2 regions of the Methylomicrobium album BG8 genome follow, and region 1 is predicted to be linked to the other one. Evidence: predicted binding sites of a transcription regulator. Region 1 holds the regulator's gene; the other holds the start of a gene.
What was found. The regulator HrcA, encoded in region 1, represses chaperone genes, less so after heat shock. The targets are predictions, from matches to a motif close to TNTTAGCACTCNNNNNNNNNGAGTGCTAANA.
Positions count from the first base shown of each region.

Region 2: groES (co-chaperone GroES) is a predicted target of HrcA. The motif match lies at 1,514-1,544, and genes of this name have one in related genera.

Region 1 covers NZ_CM001475.1:2,298,328-2,314,014, forward strand. The annotation lists gene METAL_RS09900 (thiolase family protein) at 1-1,131, opposite strand, end outside; gene METAL_RS09905 (alpha/beta fold hydrolase) at 1,297-3,612, opposite strand; gene METAL_RS09910 (MlaA family lipoprotein) at 3,647-4,579, opposite strand; gene METAL_RS09915 (bifunctional acetate--CoA ligase family protein/GNAT family N-acetyltransferase) at 4,716-7,397, shown strand; gene METAL_RS09920 (bacteriohemerythrin) at 7,521-7,916, opposite strand; gene dapB (4-hydroxy-tetrahydrodipicolinate reductase) at 8,259-9,071, opposite strand; gene dnaJ (molecular chaperone DnaJ) at 9,077-10,216, opposite strand; gene dnaK (molecular chaperone DnaK) at 10,371-12,302, opposite strand; gene grpE (nucleotide exchange factor GrpE) at 12,374-13,009, opposite strand; gene hrcA (heat-inducible transcriptional repressor HrcA) at 13,073-14,125, opposite strand; gene tnpA (IS200/IS605 family transposase) at 14,525-14,956, shown strand; gene METAL_RS09955 (NAD(+) kinase) at 15,252-15,687, shown strand, end outside.
Region 2 covers NZ_CM001475.1:3,973,699-3,989,385, reverse strand. The annotation lists gene groL (chaperonin GroEL) at 1-1,141, opposite strand, end outside; gene groES (co-chaperone GroES) at 1,193-1,480, opposite strand; gene METAL_RS17380 (HesA/MoeB/ThiF family protein) at 1,615-2,370, shown strand; gene METAL_RS17375 (PAS domain-containing hybrid sensor histidine kinase/response regulator) at 3,110-5,956, shown strand; gene METAL_RS17370 (EAL domain-containing response regulator) at 5,946-7,175, shown strand; gene METAL_RS17365 (hypothetical protein) at 7,338-7,544, opposite strand; gene pqqA (pyrroloquinoline quinone precursor peptide PqqA) at 7,901-7,975, shown strand; gene pqqB (pyrroloquinoline quinone biosynthesis protein PqqB) at 8,092-9,003, shown strand; gene pqqC (pyrroloquinoline-quinone synthase PqqC) at 9,014-9,745, shown strand; gene corA (magnesium/cobalt transporter CorA) at 9,802-10,770, opposite strand; gene METAL_RS17345 (cation-translocating P-type ATPase) at 10,951-13,605, opposite strand; gene METAL_RS17340 (hybrid sensor histidine kinase/response regulator) at 13,768-15,210, opposite strand; gene METAL_RS17335 (response regulator) at 15,226-15,588, opposite strand; gene METAL_RS17330 (sensor histidine kinase) at 15,597-15,687, opposite strand, start outside.

The sequences.
Region 1 (15,687 bases):
CGCCTCCAGTATCGTGGCAATGCCCTGGCCGCCGCCGATGCACTGGGTGGCCAGCGCGTAACGTTTGCCTTCGCGGACCAGGAGGCTGGCCGCCTTGCCGGTAATCCGGGCGCCGCTCGCGCCGAGCGGATGGCCCAGCGCGATCGCGCCGCCGTCGAGATTGAGCTTATGAATCGGGATCGGCATCGCTTTCAAAACGGCGAGAAATTGCGCGGAAAAAGCTTCGTTCAGTTCGACGATATCGATGTCGTCGAGATCGAGCCCTGCACGTTTCAAGGCTTTCTCGGTCGCGGAAACCGGGCCCATGCCCATGATTTCGGGCGCGCAGCCCGATACCGCGATCGACTTGATCCGGGCGAGCTTGGGCAGGTTGTGGGCATCGGCATACGCTTCGCTGCATACCAGCACCGCGGCCGCGCCGTCGGTCAACGGCGACGAAGTGCCGGCGGTGACGGTGCCGCCGGTCTGAAACGCGGGCGGCAATTGGGCCAAACCGGCCGCGTTCGAGTCGGGACGCAGGCAGCCGTCTTGGTCCACCGGCCCCAGCGGTGTCCGGATCGGAACGATTTCGTCGAGGAAATGGTTTTTTAGCTGCGCGTTGTAAGTTCTTTCCTGGCTCAGCAGTGCGAAAGACTCCTGTTCTTCGCGCGAGAGGTTATATTGCCTGGCCAGATTTTCGGCCGTGTCGCCCATGCTGATATAGACTTCCGGATAATTCCGGTAGAGCGCCGGATTGGGCATGTAGTTGAAGCCGCCCATCGGAACACGCGACATCGACTCGACGCCGGCGCAGATGAACGCGTCGCCCGCGTTCCATTGAATCGCGCCGGCCGCGATATGGATCGACTGCATCGACGAGCCGCAGAACCGGTTGACCGTGGTGCCGGCGACGGTGACCGGCAGCTCGGCGATCTGCCCGACGATCCGGGCGACGTTCATGCCCTGTTCGCCTTCCGGAAAGGCGCAGCCGAGAATCAGATCTTCGATGTCGGCGGGATCGACGCCGGTTTTGTCGATCAATCCTTTTATGACCTGGGCCGCAAGGTCGTCGGGGCGGACTTTGCTCAGCACGCCCTTGTTGGCCGGGGTAAACGGTGACCGACAATAGCCGGAGATAACCACGTTTTTCATAAATTCGACTCCTGTTTATATGCAGTAGGATTGATTTTTTACCGGGTGACGGTCACGGTAGCGGAATGGGTAGGGTGTAAAATGGGTTGATCGCTCCCGGCCGGATGAGACGGCATTGCTTCGGTGGCCGCTGCTCGGTTCACCGCAGGGTTCTAAAGACGATTTTTACTCAATCCGACTGAATTCGGCGGCTTTTGTTTCACTCGCGCAATGAATAATAAAGTCATCGTTGATTTTCCACATGCCGTCGATGTTTTCCATGATGATGCCGTGCCGGTTCGATTTCAGTATCTTTAACTGCCTGTCCGGGGCTTTGATTTTCTGCATGATTTCCGAAGCGCTTTTGACTGAAACCACAGGGTCATGGTCGCCATGAACGATCAAGACCGGAATTTCGATCTTGGGTAAAAATTCGTCCATATGCTGAATCAGAAGCCGTAATTCATAAAGGCAACGGACCGGCACGTTCCGGTAATTGACGCGCGGATGTTCCGAGACATTCTCCAGGAATGGCTTGACTCCTTCGTAGGAAGATACCCAGTCTACAAACTTGTTCGTACCGTGCAGGAAAGGGATCAGCATGAAAGTCGGATTGATGAATTTCAACGGGACCGCCGCGACGCTGACGCCGAGGATATCCGGGCGATTTTCGGAGGCCAACTTCAATGCCAGGGCGCCGCCGGTGGAAAACCCGGTCACCACGATCTTCCGACAGTGCAGTTTCAGGATTTCGAAGCCGTTGACGACCGAAGTATACCAGTCTTCCCAGCTTTGGTCCCGCAGCGCGTAAGGCGAAGAACCGTGCCCTTTCAAACGGACGCCCATCACCGTATAGCCCTGGTGCATCAGGTGGACGCCATAGCCTTTCATCTCCGCCGGACTGGCGAGCAGGCCGTGAATCAGCAGCACGCCGATGCCGTTTTCTTCGACCGGCTGGAGCAGAAAAGGCGAGGGGTCTTCGGTGGCGGTTTCGTGGTCGTTGATGTCTTCGTAGACTGGTTTGGTGTATTTGTGAAGCTCCCACTTCAGATCCATCTGTTCGTCTTCGAACCGCCAGCCGGCGAGTTCTTCGGGGTCGAGCCGGTCGCATTCGGCCAGTGCCTCGATCATCGTCTTGCTGACTGCGGCGATCGGTTCGGCCTCGTTGTTGTAAACCGCGATCAGGTTTTCCAGACGGATCAGGTCGAAATCATGCTCTTCGAGCAATTTGGGCAGGAAACGGTAATACTCGCCTTCTTCGACGATCAAATCGGATAATTTGGCGATATTGATGAAATGCTCGAAACTCTGATTGGTGCCGATGTTCAGGTTTCGGTAATAGTTCGGATTCAGCAGGCTTCGATGCAGATGGATGGCCGTGTTGGTCTGGAGCTTCTTCACGCCGATGTACAGCGCGTTGTAAAAGCGTTGGCGCTCGATCAGCAGCAGGCTGTTTTCGATGCAATGCATGATCAGGGTCGAAGCCAGATGGCTCAGGTTGATCGTGACGTTGGCATAGATTTCTTCCATATAGCGGTTGCGCGTCATATTGGAAGAGGACTTCAGCAGAGAGCCGAGCAGCTTGTGCTTCCAGTTTTTGGGCGCCAGCGGCATCGTGAAAATATCGTCCAGGGACGTCAACTCGGCCGCCACCAGGTCTTGCAGCGCTTTGGTGCTCCAGCTCCAGTCTTGCTGCGGATTGACCGGCATGCCCATCCGGATGTCCATGTCGGTGTTTCTGAAAATGATATTGCCTTCGACCAGCAGTTCCTCGGTCTGGCGCATGGACAAGCCGCCGGAAAACAGCTCGACGCTGGTCAGCAGTAAGTTTTCGGACGTCCTGATCGGGTAAAACGTGATATTGGAAGGAATGATCAGCGTGGGTTTGAGCGCGGAAGTCAGCAACTGGTCCAGGCTGTCGAGTTCGAGCTGCTCCTTCCAACGCACCAGTTGCGCATGATTCTTTTCCTGATAGGCGGTCCGAATCATTTCCTTGAAGATCTCGAGGCCCTGCGCCAATACCGCGGCGCCGGTATGATGCTTGCGCCGTTCGCCCGTGAGCCGGGAATAGACGCTGTAATGGCCTTTCACGTCCATCACCCGGTGGTCCTTGACCATGCCCCCTTCCGGAAAGATGATCACCTTGCGGCCGCGCAGAATCTGCGCGGCGAGCAATTGAAACAGGCGCGGATGATTGTGCGGAAAGCATCCGACATTGCTCAAATAGCGGGACAGTACATTGTCTTCCCTGAAAAATTCGCCGGAAGCGATCGCGCAGCAGTAAGCTCCCGTCTTTTCGTAAATCAAAAATTGCGGGATGAAGGTTTCGAAGCGCGAAAAATGGTTGAACAGAAAAATGTCGCCCTTCTCGACCTGGTCCGCAGTATGCAGCTTCATTTTGACGCTGAGCAATTTACGTACTTGATTGAAAATCTTGACCGATCGGGAATAAAGCCCAATATCGATGTCGTGCCAGTTTTCGGGATAGGACGGTTTGCTCATGGAATGAATCCTTGTTCATTTATACCGGGTTCATTTATTCCGACGGCATCAGTTCGAGTAGCCGCCGTGAATGATTGACGACCGGCGCGGGGCCCGATTGATCGTTCGTACGTCCGAGGTTGTTGGTGCCTTGCGTCACCGGAGGCAAGCCCGAGTCGGCCGCCGAGGATGGCGCAGCGTAGGTCTGATCCGTTTTGCCGCTGCCCGTTATCGCTTCCTCTAGATCGATATCGTCAGCATTTTGTTCCGGCGGATTGCCGTCATAGACAAGATATTCGCGGTTTTGCTGATAGGCGTTTTTAATGAAATCGTAGCGGTCGACCGCCGCTTCATCGACGATCTTCTCGGAAGTGAGCAGATCGGCGCGCGCATCGGTGACCTCGACCGCCTTGGCCCCGGTGATTGCCGCGCCGACCGCCGCGCTGCTTCCGAAGGAGATATAAGTCAAAGGGTTCAGCAGGGCGTCGCCGAGCAGGCCGACCGCATCCCGCGGCGAGCTCGGGCCCAACAGAGGCAATACCAGATAATTGCCTGAAGGCATGCCCCAAAAGCCCAGGGTCTGTCCGAAATCCTCGTTGTGCTTGGGCAGATTGATTTTCGACGCGACATCGAACAGTCCGCCGACTCCGGCGGTCGTGTTGATCAGAAAACGGCTCAGATCCATGCCGCCCTGCAGCATTTTGAGCTGGAAGAAGTCGTTCAGGGTGATGCCGATATCGTTGATATTGCCGAAAAAGTTGGTCACGCTCTGATTGACGGGGTCCGGCACATATTCCTGGTATCCTTTTGCGACGGGCTTGATGACGGCCTTGTCCAGATCGTCGTTAAAACCGTGAACGTTGCGGTTCCAGCCTTCCCATTCGTCCTTTGCCGGCTGGGTCGGATCGGATGCGCAGCCGCTCAGCCCGCCGCCGACCACCAGATTGGCGAGCAGGGCGGAGTTCAGTATCAATTTGTTTTGCAACATAAATCTAACGTTAATATGGATTGATCGATAACGGCATTTTACTCCAGTCTGGATTTTAATCGGCAATAAATACACGAATTGTGCTTTTTCGATGCTAAAATTTTTTCGATCCCCGGATTACCCTTGTCGGAGCATTATGGGCCCTCATTATCTCAGCCGTTTTTTCTCTCCCCGCTCGGTCGCGATCATCGGCGCCTCCGAGCGTCCCGACAGTGTCGGGCATCGCCTGCTGCTGAACGTGCTGGAGGGAGGATTCAAAGGCGGCATTTATCCGGTCAACCCGAAGCATGAAACGTTGCTCGGCTGCAAGGTCTATCCCGACCTCAATGCGATTCCCGAGGAGATAGAGCTGGCCGTGATCGCTACCCCGGCCGCTACCGTGCCCGGCCTCGTCCATCAATGCGGAGACAAAGGCATCGGCAGCGTGATCATCATCAGCGCCGGTTTCGGCGAACTCGGCGCGGAAGGCAAACGGCTGCAGGGCGAGATTCTGGACATTGCGCGCCGTTTCGGGATCCGGATCATCGGCCCGAACTGTCTCGGCGTGGTCCGGCCGGGCAGCCGCCTGAATGCGACCTTCGGCGACGGCCCCGTCAAGGACGGCAATCTGGCGCTGTTGTCGCAATCGGGCGCGGTCTGCACCGCGATTCTGGACTGGGCGCAGCAGAACGACATCGGCTTTTCGACAGTGGTGTCGATGGGCGGTGCGGCCGATATCGACTTCGGCGAGGTCCTGGACTATCTGGCGCTGGATACCCGGACGACCGGCATTTTGATGTACGTCGAAGGCATTCGCGACGCGCGCCGCTTTTTGAGCGGCCTGAAAGTCGCGGCGCGGCTGAAGCCGGTCATCCTGATCAAGTCCGGCCGCCACGAAGCCGGCTCGAAGGCCGCGATGTCCCACACCGGAGCGATGGTCGGCGGCGACGATGTCTTCGATGCGGCGATCGAGCGTGCCGGGGTGGTCCGGGTGTATAGCATCGCGGAACTGTTTTCGGCGGCGCGGATCCTGGTCAACAATTATCAGGTCGGGCTGGCGCGCCTCGCGATCGTCACCAATGCCGGAGGACCCGGCGTGATGAGCACCGACCGGGCCGGCGACGTCGGGGTCAAAATGGCCGAGCTGAGTCCGGCCGGAATCGAGGCGTTGAACGGGGTGCTGCCTGCGCACTGGTCGCACGGCAATCCGATCGACATTCTCGGCGACGCGACGCCCGAACACTTCCGGGGTGTGCTGGAAATCTGCCTGCAAGAGCCGAATGTCGACGGCGTACTGGTGATTTTGACACCGCAGGCGATGACGAACCCGACCCGGACCGCGCAATGCGTGATCGAGGCGGCAAAGAATTCCACTAAGCCGGTGCTCGCGTCCTGGACCGGCGGCTCCAAGGTCGAGGAGGGCAGGGCTTTGTTCGAGAACTCCCGCGTGGCGCATTTCGACACGCCGGAAGTCGCGGTCGATGCTTTTTCGTTTCTGGCCAAATACCACGACCACCAGATCCTGCTCAAACAGATTCCTTCGCTCGCGGAAGAACTCCCCGTACCCGATGTCGAAGGCGCGCGGCTGATCATCGAGCGCGTGTTGGCCGAAGGGCGCCAGACGATGACGACCCAGGAATCGAAAGCGATCCTGGCGGCGTTCCGGATTCCGGTGACGCAAACGATCAAAGTCGCGAATGTAAAAGATGCGATGATCGCGGCCGAAACGATGGGGTTTCCGGTTGTTCTGAAAGTGAACATGGCCGAATTCAGCCATAAATCCGACATCGGCGGCGTCAGGCTGAATATCCGCAGCGTGCAGGTGCTGGCCAGCGTTTTTGCCGAAATGGAATCTGCGATTCGTAAGAAGCATCCGGACATCAACGAAATCATAATGACCGTCGAGCCGATGTACGGCTCTTCCAGCGGGCGTGAATTGATGGTCGGAGCGATCCGCGATCCGGTGTTCGGTCCGGCGATCAGTTTCGGGCTTGGCGGAACGATGGTCGAAATTCTGCGGGACAAGTCGGTTGCGTTGCCGCCGCTGAACGCCTACATGGCGGGGCAAATGATCGCAAAGACGAAAGCGGCGAAGTATCTGGGCGCATTCCGGCAATTGCCGCCGATCCATGGCAAAGCCTTGATCGATGCGATGCTGAACATTTCGACGATGGTCAGCGAGTTGCCGGAAATTCTCGAATTGGACATCAATCCGCTGATTGCGGATGAACACGGCGTGATGGCGGTCGATGCGCGAATCAAGGTGCAGTTATCGCATGAGCTGATACCGTATTCGCATATGGCGATCCATCCTTATCCGCACGAGTTGACCGAGCATTACCAGCTCGCCAGCGGCGTCAATATCATGATCCGGCCGATCAGGCCGGAAGACGGCGATCTGGAAAAGGATTTCGTGCACCGGCTGTCCGAACGCAGTAAATATTTCCGTTTCATGCAGGCGTTGCAGGAGCTGACGCCGGAGATGATCGTGCGCTTTACCCAGATCGACTACGATCGCGAAATGGCGTTTATCGCGGTTTCCGAACAGGAAAACCCGCCGAAGGAGCTCGGTGTCGGGCGCTATATCATAAACCCGGACGGGCGCTCGGCCGAGTTCGCGCTGGTCGTTTCCGACGACAGCCAGTGTAAAGGCATCGGTACCCGCTTGATGAAAATGCTGATGCGTACCGCCAAATTCAAGGGCATCGCCTATCTCGAAGGGGAAGTCTTGACCGTGAACAAGCCGATGCTGTCGTTCGTCAGCAAACTCGGCTTCGGCATCGAAGAAATTCCCTCCGAACCTGAAGTCGTGCGTGTGATCAAGGATCTGCGGCAGTAGGGAAAAGGTGAGGCAGGGCGCCGCTTTTCTGCCCTTCCGAAGCGAATGCCCCGGGAGATTGGCGGGTTTCCCGGTCCAGCACGGAGGCAGTGGGGCCGCCTCCGTATCCGTTGCTGGCTTTTTTTATTTTAAAACAACCGCATAACCTTTGTCGAAAGTCGGAATGTGGTGATCCAGCCAGCCTTTGACCATCTGGCCGACATCTTCGGTTACTTCCGCCTGTCCGGCATGGAATTTTTTCTGCAGATCGGCGCAGATATTCACCAGCGCATCGTGTTCGGCCTTATGCGCGCCGAAACCGGCAAACCCGGCCGCGGCCATTTCTTTTTCTTCATGCGCGAAATGTTCGACCACGTATGCAATCAGGTCGTCGAGCTGAGAACCCACCGCCGACCGTTCGGCGCCTCCCGTTGCCAGATCGTACAGTTTGTTCAGTTTGCCGAACAGGACTTGATGCTCTTGGTCCGCAAAGCCGACATGGGTTCCGAATTGTTCTGCTGTCCAGGTGATGAGTGCCATGATTTTTCTCCTCTGAGGATTGTTATTATAAACCGCACAAATATTATGGTTTTTTTGGCGGTAAAAAACAACATTTTTTTTAAGGAAAATAATTCATCGAAGGCCCATTGTTGGCGCAACATCTGGAACGTGATATCGGAGACCGATGGAACTGCCTTTCGTTCGGAACGTCCGGGCTTTTTCCTGCGAGGCCGGGACGGCTTTACAAAGATAGCAAGCGAGGATACCGGACGAGGGCAATCGTCACTCGCCGCACCGCAAGACAATCAGGGAATATATTTCGGAGAAAAAGAAGCGAGGCCCGATTGCCGAGCCTTGCCGAAACAGAGGTTTTTTTTGAATTTAGCCGAGGTTTTTCAACCCCAGCACGTCCTGCATGTCGTACAGGCCGTTCGGCTTATCCTTCAGCCATAATGCCGCGCGCACCGCGCCGTTTGCAAACGTCATCCGGCTGGTCGCTTTATGGGTGATTTCGACCCGTTCTCCGTCGTCCGCAAACATCACGGTATGATCGCCGACAATGTCTCCCGCGCGAATCGTCGAAAAGCCGATCGTCTTGCGGTCGCGCGCGCCGGTGTGGCCCTCGCGGCCGTAAATCGCGCATTCCTTCAAGTCACGGTCCAGCGCCGCGGCGATCACTTCGCCCATCCGAAGCGCGGTGCCGGACGGCGCGTCGACCTTGTGACGGTGATGCGCCTCGATGATTTCGATGTCGCTCTCGTCGCCCATCACCCGGGCGGTCATTTCAAGCAGTTTCAGCGATAGGTTCACCCCGACGCTCATGTTCGGCGACAGCACGATCGCGATATCCTCGGCGGCACGCTCGACCGTGAGTTTCTGTTCCGGCGTATAGCCAGTCGTACCGATCACTAGCTTTTTGCCGGCTGCCCGGCATTGTTCTATCAGTGTCATCGAGGTATCGGGGCGGGTAAAGTCGATCAACAGGTCGAATTGATCGAGCACTGCCGACAGATCGTCCACAACATTGATGCCGATAGTGCCCATGCCGGCCAGTTCGCCCGCATCCTTGCCGACCGCCAGACTACCGGGCCGCGATAGGGCGGCGGTAAACTCGGCATAGGCCGACGCATCGGCCGCCTTGACCAAACAAGATCCCATGCGGCCGGAAACGCCCGCGACTGCAATTCGAAGCATTTTGCTTATCCTGTCAATTTATCGAAAAAATTCTTTACGCCGTCCATGAACGAATGCTCCTGCGGGCTATGATGCTTGCCGCCCCCCATCAGCGATTCATTCAGCTTCGCGATCAGCTCTTTTTGTTCCTTGGTCAGATGCACCGGCGTTTCGACCTGCACCCGGCACAACAAATCGCCGACTGGACCGCCGCGGACCGGTTTCACGCCCTTGCCGCGCAGGCGGAACAATTTGCCGGTCTGCGTTTCGGGAGGAATTTTCAGATTGACCTTGCCGTCGAGCGTCGGCACTTCCAGCTCGCCGCCCAGGCAGGCGGTCGGGAAGCTGATCGGCACTTCGCAGTATAGATTGGCTCCGTCGCGGGTAAAAATCGGGTGATCCTTGACCTGAATCTGCACGTACAGATCGCCAGGAGGTCCCCCTTGCTCGCCCGCTTCGCCTTCGCCGGACAGGCGGATCCGGTCGCCGGTATCGACGCCGGCCGGAATCTTGGCCGACAGTGTTTTGGTATCCTGCACGCGGCCCTGTCCGTAGCATTTGCCGCAAGGGTCTTTGATTTGCTTGCCGGTGCCGCGGCAGGTCGGGCAGGTTTGCTGTACCGCAAAGAAGCCTTGCTGCATCCGGATCTGGCCGTGGCCGTGGCAGGTCGAGCAGATCACCGGCGAGGTGCCTTTCCGGGCCCCGCTGCCCGAGCATTCGTTACAGGTTACCAGCACCTGTACACGAATCTTCGCTTCGGTGCCGGCCACCGCTTCTTCGAGCGTCAGTTCCAGATTGTACCGCAGGTCGGCGCCGCGCTGCGCGCCGCCGCGCGAGCGACCGCCGCCGCCGAAAATATCGCCAAACATGTCGCCGAATACGTCGCTGAAACTTTCCGTGCCAAAACCGCCGCCGTAGCGGCCGCCACCCATGCCCGACTCGACCCCCGCATGGCCGAACTGGTCGTAAGCCGCGCGTTTTTTCGCGTCCGACAAAATTTCGTAAGCTTCTTTGATCTGTTTGAATTTGGCTTCCGCTTTTTGAGGATCGTCCTTGTTCCGGTCGGGATGATATTTCATCGCCAGCTTGCGGTAGCTTTTCTTGATTTCTTCATCGCTGGCATTCCTGTCCACGCCGAGAAGTTTGTAATAATCTTCTTTTGCCATGTGTTGTTATGAGTGGCTTTAAACAAAATTGCAGGAACAGCCGAGCGTCTGTTCCTGCAAGGAAAATGTAGGGCAGGCGAACAGTCGCACCGTTTGCCCACCGTTTTGCGGATGAAACCGGTGGGCGGAAAAGCGCCGCCCACCCTACAAAGTTTTAGCCTTTCTTGTCGTCCTTGACTTCTTCAAACTCTGCATCCACGACGCCGTCATCGGCCGCATGGCCCGAAGCGGAATGCGCGCCGGCCTCGGCGCCGCCTTCGGAAGCCGATTTTTGCGCATAAACGCGCTCGGCCAGTTTACCCGACAGTTCGGTCAATGCATTCGTTTTGCTTTCGATTTCGGACTTGCTGTCGCCCTTGCAGGCCTGTTTCAGTTCCTCGACCGCTTTTTCGATGGCTTCTTTTTCGTCGCTGCCGACCTGGTCGCCCAGTTCCTTGACCGATTTTTCGGTGGCATGGATCAGACTGTCCGCATGGTTGCGCGTGCCGACCAGTTCGGCCAGTTTGCGGTCTTCTTCCGCATGCGCTTCCGCATCCTTGATCATCCGCTCGACTTCCGAGTCGGACAAACCGCTGGACGCCTTGATCACGATCGATTGCTTCTTGCCGGTGGCCTTGTCCTTGGCCGACACGTTCAGAATACCGTTCGCATCGATGTCGAAAGACACTTCGATTTGCGGAATACCGCGCGGCGCAGGCGGAATGTCGGTCAGGTCGAAACGGCCCAGCGATTTATTCGCGGAAGCGACTTCGCGCTCGCCCTGCAGCACGTGCACGGTCACCGCGGTCTGGTTGTCGTCCGCGGTCGAAAACACTTGCGACGCGTTGGTCGGGATCGTGGTGTTTTTCTCGATCAGCTTGGTCATTACACCGCCGAGCGTTTCGATCCCCAAAGACAACGGAATCACGTCGAGCAACAACACGTCCTTGACTTCGCCGCCGAGTACGCCGGCCTGGATCGCCGCACCGAGTGCGACCGCTTCGTCGGGGTTCACGTCTTTGCGCGGTTCCTTGCCGAAGATCGATTTGACCATTTCCTGGACCTTCGGCATCCGGGTCTGGCCGCCGACCAGAATCACGTCATGGATTTCGGATGCCTTCAGGCCCGCGTCTTTCAGCGCGATTTCGCAAGGGCCTTTGGTCTTCAGGATCAAGTCTTCGACCAGCGATTCGAGCTTGGCGCGGGTCAGTTTTACATTCAAATGCTTCGGACCCGTGGCATCGGCCGTAATGTAAGGCAGGTTCACGTCGGTTTGCTGAGCCGAAGACAATTCGATCTTCGCTTTTTCGGCCGCTTCTTTCAGACGTTGCAGCGCCAGCGGGTCGTTGTGCAGATCAACGCCGCTTTCCTTTTTGAATTCGGTCGCCAGATATTCGATGATCCGTGCGTCGAAGTCTTCCCCGCCGAGGAAGGTGTCGCCGTTGGTCGACAACACTTCGAACTGGTGTTCGCCTTCGATTTCGGCGATTTCGATGATCGAAATGTCGAACGTGCCGCCGCCGAGGTCATACACCGCAATTTTGGTGTCGCCTTTCGGCTTGTCCATCCCGAACGCCAGCGCCGAAGCGGTCGGCTCGTTGATGATCCGCTTGACTTCGAGGCCCGCGATACGGCCCGCGTCTTTGGTCGCCTGGCGTTGCGAGTCGTTGAAATAAGCCGGCACGGTAATGACCGCTTCCTTCACTTCCTCGCCCAGATACGCTTCGGCGTCTTTTTTCAGCTTCATCAAGACACGCGCGGAAATTTCCGGCGCCGCCATTTTCTTGCCGTGCACCTCGACCCAGGCGTCGCCGTTTTCGGCTTCGACGATTTTATAAGGCACCATGTGGATGTCTTTTTGTACGACATCGTCCTTGAAGCGGCGGCCGATCAGACGCTTGATCGCGAACAGAGTATTTTTCGGATTGGTGACCGCCTGACGTTTGGCGGACTGGCCGACCAGCACTTCGTCGTCATTGGTGAAGGCGATGATCGACGGCGTGGTGCGCGCCCCTTCGCTGTTTTCGATCACTTTCGCGACGCCGTTTTCGAGCACCGCCACGCAAGAGTTGGTCGTGCCTAAATCTATTCCGATAATTTTAGCCATTGAATGCTCCAGACTTGAATTTGTTTAGATGGTTAACGTTGATTTGCAATATGGGGCCTGTTTATGCGAGTTCAAGCCTGTTCATCGATAATCGGGGTATCCTGCGACGGTTTTTGCGGCGCTTTCGCGACCACCACCATCGCCGGACGGAGCAAACGGCCATTCAGCGTATAGCCTTTCTGGAAGACGTTGACGACCGTATTCGGCTCGGCGCCTTCGATTTCCTGCATCATCATCGCCTGATGCTGTTCGGCATTGAAAGGCTGTCCGAGCGGATCGACGGTTTCGATGTTGAATTTATTGAATACCGCCTCGAGTTGCTTCAAGGTCAGTTCGGTGCCTTCGCGGAATTTCTGCACTTCCGGGCTGTCGCCGGTAGCGGCCTGCAGGCCGAGTACCAGGCTATCCATGACCGGCAACAAGGCTTTTGCGAAATTCTCGAGCGCGTATTTGCGCGCGCTTTCGATGTCCCGCTGGGTTCTTTTGCGGAGATTTTCCATTTCGGCGACCGTTCTGACCGCCTTGTCCCGGCTTTCCTGAGCTTTTCGTTCGGCATCGTCCAGTTTTGCCTGCAACTGTTCTACCGTCGGCTCTTGCTCGGCCAGTTCGGTTGCCGGCGCTTCGGCTTCCGCCGCAGCCTGGTTCTGCACCTCAGGCCGGGCCTCGGTTTTTACTTGGGTTTCCAAGTTTTCCTGTTCGTTACTCATTCAAAAGATCCTGCAAAAAATGGTTATATGCCCGGTTGGGGGCACCCGAAATTATCATAGGGGCTATGATGGGGATGCGGATTTCGGATTCAAGGCTGCGCTCAATAATTTTGCAGTAATGTCCACATACGGGATGATTTTTTCGTAGGCCATTCGGGTCGGTCCGATCACGCCGAGCACGCCGACCACTTCGTCGCTGACCGAATAGGAGGAGGTCACCAGGCTGCAATGGTCGAAGGCCTCGTAGCCGGATTCTTCGCCGATGAAAATCTGTACGCCGTCGGCTTTCATGCACTGATCGAGCAAATGGATCACGCTCTGTTTCTGGCTGAACGCTTCGAACAGGCTGCGCAGCCGGTCGCGGTCCGACAATTCGGAAAATCCCATCAGATTGGTTTCGCCGCTCAGCACGAAATCTTCTTTCTTTTCGTCTGGTTCGAAAGCCATCTGCGCCATCTTGATCGCATCGAGCATCAACTGGTTCATCTGTTCGCGGTCATCCTGCAGTTCTTTCAATACGGCATCGCGTACCGCCGCCAGGCTGCGTCCGGAATACACCGAATTCAGATAGTTGGCTGCCTGCTGCAATTCGGCCGGACTGAACAGGCGGGAAGTATGAATGATCTTGTTATGCACTTCCTGTTCGTTGGTTACGAAGATGACCAGTACCCGCGAATGAGATAACGGCAGGAATTCGATATGGCGCAGATACAGCATTTCCCGCTTCGGCAGAGTAACCACGCCGGCCATCTGCGACAGTTCGGAAAGCAGGCGCGAAGCCGCCTCGAGCGTCTGTCCCCTATCCTCGATCCGGGACAGACTCCCCTGCAGACGGGTGATTTCCTGGAGCGCCAACGGCTTGACCGTCAGTAGGCTGTCGACGAAAAGCCGGTATCCACTGACCGTCGGCACCCGGCCGGCGGAAGTATGCGGCGAATGGATCAACCCCATGTCCTCGAGGTCGGCCATGACGTTGCGAATGGTGGCCGGGCTCAGCTTCAAGTCTGAATCTTTTGCCAGCACGCGCGAGCCGACCGGCTGCCCATCACTGATATAACGCTCGATCAACGCTTTCAGCGATTGCAGGGAACGTTCGTTTAGTTGCGGATGACTCACACTCACCTCTAACAGAAATCGTTATTAGCACTCTCTGAATACGAGTGCCAACTGAACAAATTAGCAATAACAGGACCAGTTGTCAACCGGACGGCTCGATTAAGCCAGGCTAATCACACTATATATAGTGCGGGATATAGTGCGGGTGCTAATTGATTCACATCTACGCAGACTTGATCCCAGCTAAGCCCCCGCGCTCATTAAATCCAAGGAATAGGGATCATACACGCTTACCCTGTAAGCGATTTACGACAGCCTGAATCGATATCTGATAAATATTAACCAATAATGAGAAATCCCCCGGCTCTGCCGGGGAGACAGCGAAAGTTTGACATTCAGCGGAGTCCATCAGGAAACTCAGCATCGTGAACCGCCAAGTACACGATAGAGGAGAACCTGATGGACGAGAATGAAAGCTTAAGTCACTCCCGCTGGGAGTGCAAATATCATGTGGTATTTATCCCGAAATGCCGGCGACGCACTTTGTATAAAGCATTGCGTCAGCATTTGGGAGAGGTCTTTCGAAGGCTGGCGAGCCAGAAAGAAAGCCGGATACTGGAAGGGCATTTGATGCCAGATCATGTCCATATGTTGATTGCGATACCGCCGAAGTATGCGGTGTCGCAAGTGATCGGTTTCGTCAAAGGGAAGAGCGCCATCCATTTGGCGCGGGTTTATGGAGAGAAGAAACGAAATTTTGTGGGGCAACACTTTTGGGCGCGGGGTTACTTTGTTTCGACGGTGGGTCGAGATGAAACGATGATCCGAGAATACATACGGCACCAGGAACAAGAAGACCAGCGAATTGAACAATTGAATCTTTGGAACTGAACGCCACCTTGAGGTGGCTATTAAATTAGGGGCCGCGTTAGCGACCCCTTATACCGCTTTGAGCGGTTCACAACATAAAGCCCCCGGCTTTGCCGGGGGATATTTACTATTATCTGATAATAGATTCTTATTTTTTTGACGCTTGTATTCGAGATGACTTTCGTAAATGTTCAATTAGGGGAGAACCCGCCGAGCGTATCGCTCCTTGCGACTACGAAAACGCCTGTCGGCAATAACACGAATGCAAAAGCAATTTTTTTGTATAATCGCCAGATTTACCGGCTCCTATCGACCCATGCGGACTTCTTTCAACACCATCGGCATCATCGGCAAACCCAGCGATCCCAGCATTGCCGATACATTGTCGCTGCTTTACGATCATCTGCTCGGCAGCGGTTATCGAGTGATCCTAGCGACTGACAGCGCCGTTTGTATTGATAGTATCGACAGCAGGCCGATCAAGGCGGAACCGCCTGAGACGCTGGGTCAGCATTGCGACCTGGTAATCGCGGTTGGCGGCGACGGCACGTTTCTGGCCGCTGCCCGCGCGATCGCGCATTTCGACATTCCGTTGATCGGGATCAATCTTGGCCGTTTGGGCTTTCTGGTCGATATTTCGCCGGACGAATTGCCCGGCCGCCTGCATGCGATCCTCGAAGGCCGTTATAAGGCCGAAGAGCGCTATTTTCTGCGCGCGAAGATCGTCCGCGAAGGCGAGGTCATTCACGAAC
Region 2 (15,687 bases), 1.7 Mb from region 1:
CCTTGATCACCGCAACGCCGCCTGCCAGTTTGGCCAGACGCTCCTGCAGTTTTTCCTTGTCATAGTCGGAAGTCGCTTCCTCGGCTTGCGCACGGATTTGCGCAACGCGGCCCTTGATTTTTTCTTCGGAGCCGGCGCCGTCGATGATGGTGGTGTTCTCTTTGGAAACCTGAACTTTCTTCGCCGTACCCAGCATCGACAGTTCGGCTTTTTCGAGTGACAGGCCGACTTCTTCTGCGATTACGGTGCCGCCGGTCAGTACCGCGATGTCTTCCAGCATCGCTTTACGGCGATCGCCGAAACCGGGCGCCTTAACCGCCGCGACCTTGACGATGCCACGGATCGTGTTCACGACCAGCGTCGCCAGCGCTTCGCCTTCCACGTCTTCGGCGATGATCAGCAGCGGACGGCCTTGCTTGGCCACCGCTTCCAGGATCGGCAGCATTTCGCGGATATTGGAGATCTTCTTTTCGTAGATCAGGATCAGCGGATCGTCCAGCTCGACGCTCATGCTGTCTTGCTTGTTGATGAAGTAAGGGGACAGATAGCCGCGGTCGAACTGCATGCCTTCGACGACATCCAGCTGGTTGTCGAGGCCGGAACCTTCTTCGACGGTAATCACGCCTTCCTTGCCGACTTTTTCCATCGCTTCGGCGATGATGTTGCCGACCGACTCGTCCGAGTTGGCGGAGATCGTGCCGACCTGCGCGATCGCCTTGTTGTCGGTGCATGGGGTTGCAGAAGCCACGATCGCATCGACCGCTTTGGTGACGGCCAGATCGATGCCGCGCTTCAGGTCCATCGGGTTCATGCCGGCCGCAACCGCTTTCAAACCTTCGTTGACGATCGCCTGCGCCAGCACGGTCGCGGTGGTGGTGCCGTCTCCGGCCACGTCGGAGGTGTGGGAGGCCACTTCCTTGACCATTTGCGCGCCCATGTTTTCGAATTTGTCTTTCAATTCGATTTCTTTTGCAACGGATACGCCGTCTTTAGTGATGGTCGGTGCGCCGAAACTTTTGTCCAGAATCGCGTTGCGGCCTTTGGGACCCAGGGTAACCTTGACGGCGTTTGCCAGGATATTGACGCCTTTCGCCATCCGGCTGCGTGCGTCATCGCCAAAATATACGTCTTTTGCTGCCATTTTAATTCCTAATCCAATGTGTTGATGGTTGTGATTGCGTGAGGGGGAGGCTTAGCCCAACACACCCATGATGTCGTCTTCGCGCATCACGATAAGTTCTTCGCCGTCGATCTTGACTTCATTGCCGGAATATTTGCCGAACAAGACTTTGTCGCCGACCTTGACTTCCAGCGGACGCATTTCACCATTGTCGAGCACTTTGCCGGTGCCGACCGCCAGGATGACGCCCTGGCTTGGTTTTTCGGCGGCAGAACCCGGCAGCACGATACCGCCTGCGGTTTTGGTTTCTTCTTCAACGCGTTTGACTATCACTCTGTCGTGTAACGGACGTATTTTCATCAATCTCTCCTGAAAAAATTAAAGGTAAAAAATTATTAGCACTCGCGTTTAATGAGTGCTAATAATAAACGGGTTTTGCAGTCTGTCAAGTTCTTTGGCATCATCCTCGCCACTTTAGCCAATTCAAATGACTCATGAATGACAACCAACTTTTGCGTTACAGCCGCCAAATCATGCTGCCTCAGATCGATGTCGAAGGTCAGCAGAAACTGCTTGCCGCCAAGGTGCTGATCGTCGGCGCCGGCGGGCTCGGCTCGCCCGCTGCGATTTATCTGGCGGCGGCGGGTGTCGGTCATCTGGCGATTTTCGATCACGACGATGTCGACTTGTCCAATCTGCAAAGGCAAATTGCGCATTACACCGACGATATAGGGACCGCGAAAGTCATTTCAACCCGGCAGACTTTGAGCCGCCTGAATCCCGATGTGGATGTCCGGGTGGTCAAGCGGCGGATCGCCGGTGAGGAACTGGCCGCAGAAGTCGAAGCGGCCGATGTGGTGCTCGACTGCAGCGACAATTTCGCGACGCGCTTTGCGATCAATCGGGCATGCGTCGAACACCGAACGCCGCTGGTGTCGGGAGCCGCAATCCGTTTTGAGGGGCAGGTCGCGGTATTTACGCCGGGCAAAGGAGACAGCCCCTGTTATAACTGCCTCTATCGGATGGACGGCGACGAACCGCTCAATTGCGCGACGAACGGCGTCATAGCGCCGGTGACGGGAATCATCGGCGCCATCCAGGCGATGGAGGCGATGAAGTTGATCACAGGCATTGGCGAAACATTGACCGGGCGGCTGCTCTTGCTGGACGGGCTGACGATGGAGTTCGACACGATGCGGTTCAGGAAAAATCCGAAATGTCCCGCATGCGGCAGAGTCGCTTCGAGTTGATATTTTTTTGAACGATGCGGACAGGTTTCGTGGGGGCGAGACTAACGCGGAAAGACCGGAGATGTTCGAATTCGCTGGTCGAACGAGGGGGAGGGAAACCGTGCGTTTACCGGCTTTTTTCGGCGCTGCAAAAAAGACGGCTTGACACGGTATTGAGCATGAGATACTAATAGAACTAGCGACTTGATTGACTCTACGCCGAAAAGAGGCGGCGGGGCAGCGCCGGGGAAATTTGGACGCGCCTTCATTGTCCGTGATGATTTTTAAAGCAAAGACGCTCGGTAAAAGGCCGGGATAAAAGAAAAATGTTTAAACGGAGTCGCCCGCATTCCGGCGACAGACAAGACGGAATTCTCGTGGCAGTTCCGAGCCTCTGCTCCGCGATTGAAGATATTTCCGGATGAATGTAAGGCGTTAAGGCGAAGTTTTTGCCGGCCGCTCTCATACGCTTGTAAATACCAGGGTTCCGGTATGATCTCATCTGGATGATTATTTTTGAAAATCGGCGGCAGGTCTGCCTGACGCCTCTGTTTCGATGATAGAGTTTCCTCATCGCTTTCGTTTGGTTTTCCCGATTCATGCCGGGCATTCGCCCACCGGGGGCGCATATGATTGTAGAAGGTACTGGGAGTCCGTTGTCAGGATTCGGTTTGCGGAGCCGGTGCTCATGATTAAGGCCGGGGACGTAGAGCCTTCGAGTCGACGAAGCCCCAAGGCGGTGCAGGAACCGGATTTTCGAGTGCTCTTCGAATCCCTGCCGGGCTTGTATCTTGTGCTGAATTACGATTTCAATATCGTTGCGGTCAGTGATGACTATGCGCGCGCCACCATGACCCGCCGGGAAGAAATTATCGGCTGCGGCATTTTCGACGTTTTTCCCGATAATCCTAACGATCCGTCCGCCGATGGCGTGCGCAATCTTCAGGCTTCCTTGCTATCCGTGCGGCATACCGGAAAAGCCCATGCGATGGCCATTCAAAAATACGACATTCGCAAGCCGGAAGCGGAAGGCGGCGAGTTCGAGGAACGTTACTGGAGTCCGCTGAACTCTCCCGTTTTCGATGCCGATGGCACGCTTGCCTATATCATTCACCGGGTCGAAGATGTGACCGAGTTTGTCCGGCTGAAGCAGCAAGGCATTGAACAAAGCGAGCTCACCGAAGAGCTGCGCGAGCGGATGAAAAAGATGGAGGCTGAAGTCTACCTGCGTGCGCAGGAGACGGCCAGGGCGAACGAAAGCCTGCGCATCAGCGAGGAAAACCTCTTGGTTACCTTGAACTCGATCGGCGACGCCGTATTGACGACCGATGCGGCGGGGCGGGTGACGCGTCTGAATCCGAGAGCCGAACGGCTGACGGGCTGGCAGCGCAGGGAAGCCATAGGCCGTCCGGTTGCCGAGATCTTTCATATCGTCAATCAGGAAACGCGCCAGCGGATGGCGATTCCGGTCATCGAAGTCCTGGCGAGAAGGGCGGTTCGGGGGCTGGCGAATCATACGGTGCTGATTGCCCGTGACGGTACCGAGCGTTCGATTGCCGACAATTGTGCGCCGATCCGCAGCCGGGACGGCGAGGTCATCGGTGCCGTGCTGGTTTTCCGCGACATCACTGAAGAATATGCTACGCAGAAGGCCTTGCGCGACAGCGCTATCCATATTCAGACTATTCTCAACAATATGGCCGACGGCATCATTACGATCGATGAAAAGGGCATCCTCGAAACGGCAAATCCCGCCGTCGAGCGTATCTTCGGATATGCGCGTGACGAACTCATCGGACGAAACATCAAAATGTTGATGTCGCCGTCCTACCATGACGAATACGACAGCTATGTGCAGCGTTATCTCGCTACCGGCGATGCGCGTATCATCGAGCGAGTCCGCGAGATCCAAGGGCGCCGTAAAAATGGCGACATCTTTCCGCTCGACCTGAAAGTCAGCGAAATGTGGCTGGATGTCGGGCGCCGGCTCATCGGCATCGTGCGCGACATTACCCAACGCAAAGAAACCGAAGCGTTGCTGCAGCAGGCAAAGGAAAAGGCCGAATTCGCCAATCGCGCGAAAGATTCGTTCCTGGCAACCATGAGCCATGAGATCCGTACCCCCCTCAGTGGCCTGTTGGGCATGCTGGAGCTGCTCGCCCTCACGCCTCTCGACAAGGAGCAGAAAAAAACCTTGCAGTCGGCCCGCGATTCCGGGTACAGCCTGCTGCGGATTTTGAGCGACATTCTCGACTGGTCGAAAATCGAAGCCGGCAAGCTCGGACTCTCGGTACAGGCGACTTCAATCGCTCAGCTCGTGCAGGATGTGGTGAATACCTATGCGCATGTCGCCAGCGCGAAGAAACTGATCCTGCAGCATGACGTCGATGAGCTGATCGGCCAGGCACATCTTGTCGATTCCCTCAGGCTTTCGCAGATCCTGAACAATCTCGTCAGTAATGCGATCAAGTTCACTCCGGCGGGCTCGGTTCAAATACGCGCCGAATTGCTCGAACCATTCGACGGCGCTCAAAAAATACGCTTTTCGGTCAGGGATACTGGCATCGGCCTCGATCAGGCGCAAAAAGCTTGCCTGTTCCAGCTTTATGCGCAGGCTGCCGAGAATACGGCCCGGATGTACGGCGGCACCGGACTGGGGCTGGCGATCTGTAAGCGCCTCGCCGAAATGATGAACGCCCGTCTCGATCTGGAAAGCGAGCCGGGACAAGGCTCGACTTTCAGCCTGACGCTGATCCTGCCTTTGACCGAGAATCTGCCGGTGCAGCAACTCGCCCGGGATGCCGGGCGAGTTGTTGTCGAACCACTGGCTGCGGATGCTGCCAGTGCCCCGGTCGTGCTGGCCGTCGATGATCATCCCGTCAATCTTGCGCTCCTGGTGCGGCAGATCGAAATTTTGGGATTGCGCGCCGAAGCGGCTCAAGATGGAGAAGCGGCTTTGGCGATTTGGCGGAGCCGGCGGATCGACGCTATCGTCACCGATTGCCATATGCCGAACATGGACGGCTATGAACTTGCCCGTGCCGTTCGTAAGGCCGAGTTTCGGGAGGCGCGCCCGCCAATACCGATCGTAGCCTGTACGGCAAACGCTCTTGGCGAGGAGAACGAACGCTGCCGTGCCGCCGGCATGGATGAAGTCATGGTCAAGCCGACCAATCTGCGTGTGTTACGGGAGATGCTCTTGCGGAGGCTTCAATGGCATGGCATGGACGAGGCGGCGGCTTCTTTTGAAGACGCCCCGCGAGAGGACGATGCGCCTGTCGATTTTTCCGCGCTTGCCGATACCGTCCCGGATAAGGCGGGGCAGATTGCGCTGCTGCGCAAATTCCAGCTTCATCAGCGCCATGACCGCGAACAATTGCAGAAGCGCTTCGAGGAACGGGATATGGCCGGCGTGGCGCTCATGGCGCACCGTATCAAAGGCGCCAGTAAAATGGTGGGCGCGCGCGAACTCGCGAATGCCTGTGCAGCCATCGAGCAAGCCGCGAAGCGGAACGATTTCGATGCCGCAGGTCTCGGCATTCAAATCCTGGCCGATGCGGCGCGCAAGTTTGAAAGTTATGTCTCTGGATTGTCCGATGCCGAATGAACATATTTTGAGGAAAGCCGATGAGGCCGGAGAATTGCATTTTCTCGTCGTTGAGGATGATGACTTTCAACGCGAAACGCTGGCCGACATGCTGTTGTCCATGGGGGCGAAGTCGGTGCGGCAGGCGGGAGACGGTAAACAGGCGCTGGAGATATTGCAGGCGCAATCCGCGCCTGCGGTCGACATTGTGCTCAGCGACCTGGAAATGCCGGAAATGGATGGGATGGAATATTTCCGGCACATGGGGAGTTATTACGCCGATATTTCACTGATCATCATGAGTGCTCTGGATGCTGCCTTAATCGCTTCGGTGGAAGCAATGGCGCGGGCCTACGGAATCCGATTGCTGGGCGCGATCGAAAAACCCGTAACCCGGTCCCGCCTGCAAACGCTGATAGCCCGGCATGAAGCCGTCTGGCCGAAGCAGGAGAGGATAGCCTCTTTGCCGGCAAACTTTTCTCTGGAAGAAATTCTGGCCGGTTTGGAGAAAGATCAGTTCGAGCCGTTTTTCCAGCCGAAAGTGGACGTCGTTTACGGGCAAATCAAAGGTGTGGAAGCATTGGCCCGATGGATCCATCCGGAGCATGGCGTGATCGGGCCCCATGCGTTTATCGAAGTACTCGAACGTAACGGCAAGCTCGATGGCTTGACCTTCACCATCCTGAAAAAAGCCGCGTTCGCCTGCCGGCGGCTGCATGAAAGCGGCCGGAAGCTGAGCATGGCGGTCAATATTTCCCTGACTTCGCTGACCGATACGACGCTGGCGAACCGGATTACGCAGGTCATGCACGATGCGGCTGTCGATCCCCGTTACTTTATTCTGGAGGTGACCGAAACCGCGGCCATGACCGACGTGGCCCACGCGCTGGAAAATCTGGCGCGGCTGCGCATGCGCGGGTTCGGGCTGTCGATAGACGATTACGGCACCGGTTATTCGAGCATGCAGCAGATTTCGCGCATCGCTTTCAGCGAGCTGAAAATCGACCAAACCTTCGTGAAGGGCTTTTCCGATAATGAGTCGCTGCGCATCATGGTGCAGTCGAGCATCGATCTGGCGCACAAGCTCCGCATCAAATGTACCGCCGAAGGCGTCGAGGCCGAGCAGGACTGGCGCGCGCTCAAAGCGGTGAGGTGCGATCTGGCGCAAGGCTATTTTATCGCCAAGCCGATGAGCCTGGAGTCCTTGCTCGAGTTCTGCGAAAGCTTCGCGATTTCCTGAGTTGGAATGACGAGGGGCCCTGCCGGGCGCTTCGCTCCGGCCTGCTCGATGGAATTTGCCGGGGAATGCGGGAAAACGCCGCCGGGTAGCGAAACCCGGCGGGTCTGGTTCGCAAGCAGGTTGTTGCGTCTTGTTGAAAATGCCGGTGGGCGATGGCGGCTGTTATTTGCCGCTGACAAGGCCTTTGATCAGGCCGATGATCTTTTCGGCAAAATCGTTGATCACCGACGGGCTATCGCCATGCGGTTCGGTTTCGCCGAAAGGTTTCGCCTGGGTTTGCGAAAATTTATAGATAAAATAGCCGAGCGGCGCAAACGCGCCCGCCGCGAGTACCAGCATGACCAGAAAAAGTTCGGTAACTTCACCCATATCGCCTCCTCATGAATTTTTTTAGTTATATTCGAAAATCAGGTGAAAAAAGATCATACCCTTTTCCGTATTAAAAAAACACCCGTAAGTCCACTCTTTCTGTGCGGTTTTGGCGCCTTCATTTTCCAAGGCGCAACTCGGCGGCGGGCAAAAAACCGAAGGAACTTAGTCGCCTTTTCGCGCGTCTTCTCAAGAGCTTGACAAAATGGCCGGGAAAATCGAGCGAAAGACTTGAAACGATCGGCGTCCGGGACCGGGCAATAAGGTTGCGTTGATCTGGAGATTCGTCGTATACTTCGGCTTGGCTTACTTGATCAAGCTGGCATAAACACAAATAACTTCTGGAGGTTACTGCTATGAAATGGGAAACACCAAGCTATACCGATCTGCGTTTCGGTTTTGAAGTCACCATGTATATCTACAACCGTTAATCGGCTGTTAGAACTGGTCAAAAAAGGGGATCGCAAGGTCCCCTTTTTTTTGCCTGACGATCGGGATTCCCTTATAGTATGAGCATTTTCACGCAAGAGCAGGATCATCTTACCTCATGAAAATCAGAGTTCTCGGCGCCGGAGCCGGCGGCGGTTTTCCGCAATGGAATTGCAACTGCAACAATTGCCGGAGGATCCGGCGCGGCGAAATGAACGGCAAGGCCCGCACCCAGTCCTCGATTGCAGTCGGTACCGACAACCGTAACTGGCTGCTGATCAATGCCTCGCCGGATATTCGCGCGCAACTCGAAGCGTTTCCGGCGATTCAGCCGCAACAAGGCGTCCGCGATACGGGCATCAAGGCGATTCTGCTGATCGACAGCCAGATCGACCATACCACGGGCCTTCTGATGCTGCGCGAAGGCAAGCCGCTGGACATCTATTGCACCGAGATGGTCCGTCAGGACCTGACCACCGGTTTTCCGGTGTTCAACATGCTTTCGCATTATTGCACGGTCAATCACCATCCGGTGCCGACCGACGGCGGCAGCTTCACGATTCCAGGCATCGACGATCTGCGCTTTTACACGCAGGCTTTGAAAAGCAAGGCGCCGCCTTATTCGCCGCACCGTTACGACCCGCACGAGGGCGACAACATCGGCCTGATCGTCGAGCAAATTTCGACCGGCAAAAAACTGTTTTATTCGCCGGGCCTCGGCGAAATCGAACCGCATGTACTGGAAGCGATGCAGGCGGCCGCCTGCGTGATGGTCGACGGCACCTTCTGGACCGACGACGAGATGTGCGCGCAGCGGATCAGCCACAAAAGGGCGCGGGAGATCGGCCACTTGCCGCAGTCCGGCGAAGGCGGCATGATCGAAGTGCTGAACGGCATCGGCGAGGCCCGCAAGATTTTGATCCATATCAACAATACCAATCCGATTCTGGACGAGGATTCGGAACAGCGCAAAATTCTCGATGCGAACGGCATCGAGGTCGCGTATGACGGGTTGGAAATCGATCTATAACGGAGACGACATGAGCCAGAACGACAAGCAGCCCTGGAGCCGGCAGGCATTCGAAGCCGAATTGCGCGGCATGGAAAAGTACTACCACATCCATCACCCGTACCATGTCCTGATGAACGAAGGCAAGCTGACCCGCGAGCAGATCCAGGGCTGGGTCGCGAACCGCTATTATTACCAGGTCTCTATTCCGCTGAAGGACGCGAACATTCTGGCTAACTGTCCGGACCGCGAAACGCGCGCCAAATGGATTCAGCGCATTCTCGACCACGACGGCCACCCGGGCGACCCGGGAGGCATCGAAGCCTGGATCCAGCTCGGCCTTGCGGTCGGCCTGACGCGCGAGGACATCGTTTCGGAAAAGTATGTGCTGCCCGGCGTGCGTTTTGCGGTCGATGCCTATGTCAATTTTGCGCGCCATGCGGAATGGCACGAAGCGGCCAGTTCCTCGCTGACCGAACTGTTCGCGCCGAAGATTCATCAGCAGCGCCTCGACAACTGGCCGGAGCATTATCCCTGGGTCGAAAAGGAAGGCTACATCTACTTCCGCAAGCGCCTGACCGAAGCCCGCCGCGATGTCGAACACGGCCTCGAAATTACGCTGGACTGGTACAAAACCCGCGAACAGCAGGAGCGGATGATCAAGATTCTGCAATTCAAATTGGACGTGTTGTGGACGATGGCCGATTCGATGTATATGGCTTACATCCACAAAATGCCGCCGTATTTCAATATCCAGCCCTAATATCGTTCGCCGTCCTTAATTCGAGGACGGATCGATTTTTGCAGGCGGCGGCAATTTTACAGCCAGCCGATGCTTTTGAGGCGGCGGTACAGCCAGATGCAGCCGATCACCACGACGCCGAGCGTGGCGGGATAGGCAAACTCCCAGCCGAGTTCGGGCATGTGCCTGAAATTCATCCCGTACAGGCTGAACACCATCGTCGGCACCGCCAGAATCGCACCCCAGCCGGCCAGCCGTTTGACCACTTCGTTCTGGCGCACCGTCGCCATCGTCAGATAGACCTGCATCGCATCGTTCAGCATTTCGCGCATGCCGTCGGCGGCGTGCTGAATACGCAGTGCGTGGTCGCGAATATCGCGAAAATAAAAGCGCGTATCTTTCGGGATAATATGGGTGTGAAAACGCATCAATTCGCTGCAGATATCCAGCCAGGGCAAGGTCGCGGAACGGAGCAGCAGCAGGTCGCGTTTGAGATCGAAAAGCTGTGAACAGGTTTCGTCGCGGTAAGCCTTGTTGAAAATGCCCACTTCCAGTTGCTCCAGTCTTTCTTCCAGGCCTTCCATCACCGGCAGGTAATGGTCGACGATGAAGTCCATCAGCGCATACAGCGCAAAACCCGGTCCTTTGGCCAGTTTTTCGGGCAGATTTTCGCAGCGTTCTCGTACTTTCGCATAACTCAGGGTAGAAGAGTGGCGCACCGAAACCAGGAAACGCGTCCCGATAAAGAAATGGGTTTCTCCCAACGCCAACCGACCCTCCTCGTTGAGTTGAGCGGTCTGTACGACCAGGAACAGGGAATCGCCGTATTCTTCCAGCTTCGGGCGCTGGTGCGCGGTACAGGCATCCTCGATGGCCAGTTCGTGCAGCCCGAATTCTTCCTGGATCTTCAGCAGCAAGGCTTTGTCCGGTTCGCGAAGTCCCGCCCAGACGAAAGTTCCTTCTTCGGCCAGGACATTGCTGATCTCTTCGAGGCTGATCGTGCCGATCCGCGCACCGTATTTATAGGCGACACAGTTCATGATCATCGACGCATCTTCATATTCGGAATATGCCGGAGTTATAGGCGGGTTTGGCATAGCATCAGTACCTGTTAATGAATGATTCGCATGATGATAACGTGGTTGGGCCAACATTAGAATTCCGCGTCTGCGTCGGCAGGTCATGCCGAACGATTCTCGACGGTGGAAGTGTTCCGGCCGAAGCCGTCAAACTTCCAGTCCGTGCCATCCATGCCGGCCCAGCCATTTACGCGCTTCGTCAAGCGCCAAAATGATGAAGGGGGCCGGCGCGATCCATAGCCAATAGGCAAGGGCGATCGGTGCGGTATTGAAAAAGAGCTGCGCCTCGGGCAAATAGACAATCGCCAGGATAAACGCCAATTCGAAGAGGATGCCGCAGATGATCCAGGGATTGAGGCGCGTCAGGGAGCCGAGAGCACTTTGGCGGCTGGTGCGGCAAGCCATGACGTTGCCGATCTGGCAGAAGATGATCGTGGTCAGAAATGCGCCGGAGGCCTGCAAATACAGCGGGTCGTTTTCCGCGATCACCTTGCCGAAACTCCATCCGCCGTCGAACAGGAGAGTGAAAAATACCACGAACGCCAGCAGGGCCTGGGCGGATCCGATGATGGCATAGCTGCGGATGAAGGTCCTCAGGCTGACCAGCGGTTCGTTGCCGCGTCTGGGCGGCTGATGCATGATGTCGCTTTCCGGGGGCTCGTTGCCGAGGCCGATCGCCGGCAGCATGTCGGTGATCAGGTCGATGCTGAGGATCTGGATCACCGTAATCGGGAGCGGAATCGGAAACAACACGTAAGCGATGTACGGCACGACTTCCGGAATGTTGCTCGCCAGGATATAGGTGATGAATTTCTTGATGTTTTCATACACGGTACGCCCTTCCTCGACGGCCTTGACGATGGTTGCGAAGTTATCGTCGAGCAGAATGATATCCGAGGCTTCCTTGGCGACATCGGTGCCCTTTTTGCCCATGGCGACCCCGATATCGGCACGTTTCAGCGCCGGAGAATCGTTTACGCCGTCCCCGGTCATCGCCACGACTTCTCCCATGGCTTTCAGCGCGTCGACAATGGCGAGTTTTTGTTCCGGCGCGGTGCGCGCAAACACCACTTGTTCGTTCCGCAGCGCCTCCAGCAAATCATCCGGGGACATTCCGGCGAGCCGGTTCCCCGTAATGATGCTCGGGTTGTCGACGATGCCCAGACGTTTGGCGATATAGGCTACCGTTTCGCCCGAATCGCCGCTGATCACGATGATCCGGATGCCGGCGGTGCGGCAGGCGGCAACCGCATTCGGCACTTCCGGGCGGGGCGGATCGACCAGCCCGGCCAACCCGACGAACACCAGATTTTCGGGGACGTCTTCGGGGTGTTCGACAACCGCGTAAGCGAACGCCAATACGCGCAGCCCGAGTCCGGCATATTCGTCCGCTTTCGCCGTTAATCCGCGTTTGGCCTCGGCGCGCAGCGGGTGGACGAGTCCCTCGCTGTAGATCTGCGTACAGCGTTCGAGAATGACTTCCGGAGCGCCTTTGGCGGTGAGCAGCAACGCTTTCCGCGAGGTCGAATACGTGGCCGTCATGAATTTCAGGGCCGCATCGAAAGGCCGGCTGTGCCGGAGACGGTAGCGGCCGCGAATCGCGCCGTAGCCGTGTTGGCGGTCGACGAAACTCGCCAGCGCAATTTCGGTCGGATCGCCGGTGAACGTCGGCTTGCCCTCTTCGTCGAGCGTTATGACGGTCTCGTTGCATAGCGCCATGATTTCCTGCATCGTCCACGCCGTGCGGTAGCGCAGCCGGCCGTTTACCGTATCGGCATCGTAATCTTCGAAATCCATATACAGTTTTTCGACGTGCAGGCGGTTCTGCGTCAGCGTGCCGGTCTTGTCGGTGCAGATGACCGACGTGCTGCCCAGCGTTTCGACCGACAGGATGTCTTTGACGACCGCGTTGCGTTTCGCCATTCGCAGCGAGGCTTGCGTCAAGGCCAGCGTGACGGTCGGCAGCAGTCCCTCCGGGACGTTCGCCACGATAATGCCGATCGCGAAAACCAGGTTGGTCCAGAAGCTGTCTCCGATCAGGAAACCGATACCGAAAAATACGCCGCCGAAGGTGATTGCCAAATAGGTGATCTTACGCACAAAATTGCGTAATTCCTTTTGCATGGGCGTCAGATCGGCCTGTACGCGTTGAGACAATTCGGAAATGCCGCCGATTCGGGTGTTGCGACCGGTATTCACAACCAGAATGCGGGCATGGCCTTTGATGACCGTGGCTCCGGACCAGGCGCAATGTTCGGCTTCGATCCTGTCTTCACCGGCCTGTTTTTCGACGCTGAGCGATTCGCCGCTGAGAAGCGACTCATCGACCCGCAGTTGGGCCGATTCCAGGATCGCGCCGTCAGCGGAAATTTTGTCGCCTTCCTGAACCAGCAGGATATCGCCGGGCACCAGTTCTTTTGCATCCCGCAGCACGGATTTGCCGTCGCGCAGAACGTTGACCGATTTGGGAATGTAATCGAGAAATGACAGCATCAGTTTCTCGACCTTGTAATTTTGCAGGAACGACATGACCGCATTGAGCAGTACGACGCCGCTCAGGGCCCAGCCGATCAGGTTATAGCCTTCCCCGGGATTTAAGCCGTCGGCCCAGAACGCCAGCAGCGCCGCAGTCAGCAGCAAGAGCGGGAACAGCGCTTTGAATTCATTGAAGAATAACAGCCAGGGCGAGCGGGTGCGGTGGAAGACGATTTGATTTTCGCCGTAACGGCTTAGCCTTGACCGGGCCTTTTCGGAGGTCAGTCCTTGCGGAGAGGTTTTGAGGGTTTCCAGGAGTTTCGGCAATCGTTCCCCTTGAAAACAGAAGGCTTTGGGAGGATTTTTCGGGGAGTGGGACATGGATGGCCGTTTTTCAAGTGTCTTTAATTCATTTCATGACGCTATTTTAACGGTTCCCGAGGCGGGTTTATGTGATTTCGCCGTTCATCGGCATGAACCTCCCGCGCCTTACTGCTTTGGAAACGTGACAGTGAAGCAGGTTCCTTTATGAGGTTCGGAATCGACGGATATCTTGCCCCGCAACGCCATCGTGACCATATTCTTCACGATCGCAAGCCCCAGACCGGTACCGCCCCGCCCGCGTCCTGTCGTAAAGAAAGGATCGAATATTTTGGTAAGATGTCCGCTGTCGATGCCGGTACCGAAATCGCGCACGCTCAGCGTGAAGACCGGTGTACGCCGTTCTTCGTCCATGCCGTCCTTCACGGTAATCTCCACCCTGCCTCCGCCTCCGTCCGGATAAGCGTAGCGTTCGATATTCTGTAGAAAATTCAGCAGGATTTGTCTGAGATAGCCCGGATAACCGCGCCATTCCGGCGCCTGACGGATTCCGGAAACATCGAGCGAAATTTCGAGCTTGGCTTCCCGCGCACTGAGTTTGAAAAGGTCGACCGCATCCTGTACCGTTTCCGGCAGATTGACCGTTTCCTGCTGTTCGACCATCTGATCGACCGCGATTTTTTTGAAGTTTTCGATCAGCCGGTGCGTGTGGTCGACATGTTTGCCCATCAGGGCGGCCGCCTCCAGGATGTCTTCCAGCGATTCGGCGTGTTCCGTGCCGATCGAGGCGGCAATGGCCGGCTGCGACAGGCGGTTCTGGATCACGCTGAGCGCGGTCCGTACGATTCCGAGCGGCGTATTGATTTCGTGCGCGATGCCGGCCACCGCCTGGGTCAGGGCCCGGTGGCGGTCCAGGGCGGCCTCCGCCAGCATGGCTTGGCTCAGAAGATGCATTTCCTGATCGCGCAGCCGTTTCTTTTCGAGGCTTGCGCCGATGCGGGCATGCAGCAAGGTCGAATTGAACGGTTTGGGCAGATAGTCCTCCGCGCCCAGTTCGATGCCCCGGATTACCTGGTTCATTTCGGTACAGGCCGAAATCAGGATGACCGGAAGGGTGGCCAGCGTTTTATCCGCCTTGAGTCTGGCCAGGACGGTGATGCCGTCCATTTCAGGCATGATCACGTCGAGCAGGATCAGGTCGAAGCTTTCATCGGCCAGGCGCGCCAGCGCGTTGGCGCCGTTGTCGGCGGTTGCGATCCGGTAACCCCGGGAATGCAGGAGCCGTGACAGATGGGCGCGGTTATCGGGGTCGTCGTCGACCACCAGAATCCGGCTGCCTTCGGTCTTGCCGGCGTCGGCAGGCACGTGATTCCTGCTGGTTGCGCATATGGGCAAAAAGTCTTCCTCGCAACCGGCATCGGCGGCAAGCCGGCCGGAAAAGGCGCCTTTTAGATGTTGGGCCACGCCTTGCGCCGCGCAGCGGATGACGGCGAGATCGTCGCATTGCTTCTGCCGGCTTTCGGCGGCCGCTTCTTCGATCAGCATCTCGGCATAGCCGATGATCCGGTTCAGGGCATTGAGCAGCTCATGGCGGAGCTTGGGGTCGATCATCGTCGTCTTCTTCCGTTAGCCTGCAAACCGGCCGATTTTGGCGAGCAGCCGCACGAGGTCGATCGGTTTGGTATCGTAGTCGTCGCAGCCGGCCGCCAGGGCCTTTTGCCGGTCGTCGTCCATCGCGTGCGCGGTCAGCGCGATGACCGGGATATGCCGGGTCAGGGGATCGGCCTTGATCAGCGAGGTTGCTTTCCAGCCGTCCATCACCGGCAGACTCATGTCCATCAGGATCAGGTCGGGCTCGCAGGCTTTGGCGATTGCCACACTGTCCTCGCCGTTGACCGCAATCAGGATTTCGAAACCGTGCTTGCCGAGCCGCCTTGAGAGCATGTCGCGGTTCAGTTCGTTGTCCTCGACGAGCAGGATTTTGGCCATTTTTCCCCTCAGCGGCCGATGGCCAGCGGCAGTTTGACGACAAACAGCGAGCCCGCTCCCGGTTTGCTGTCGACGCTGATCGTGCCGCCCATCATTTCG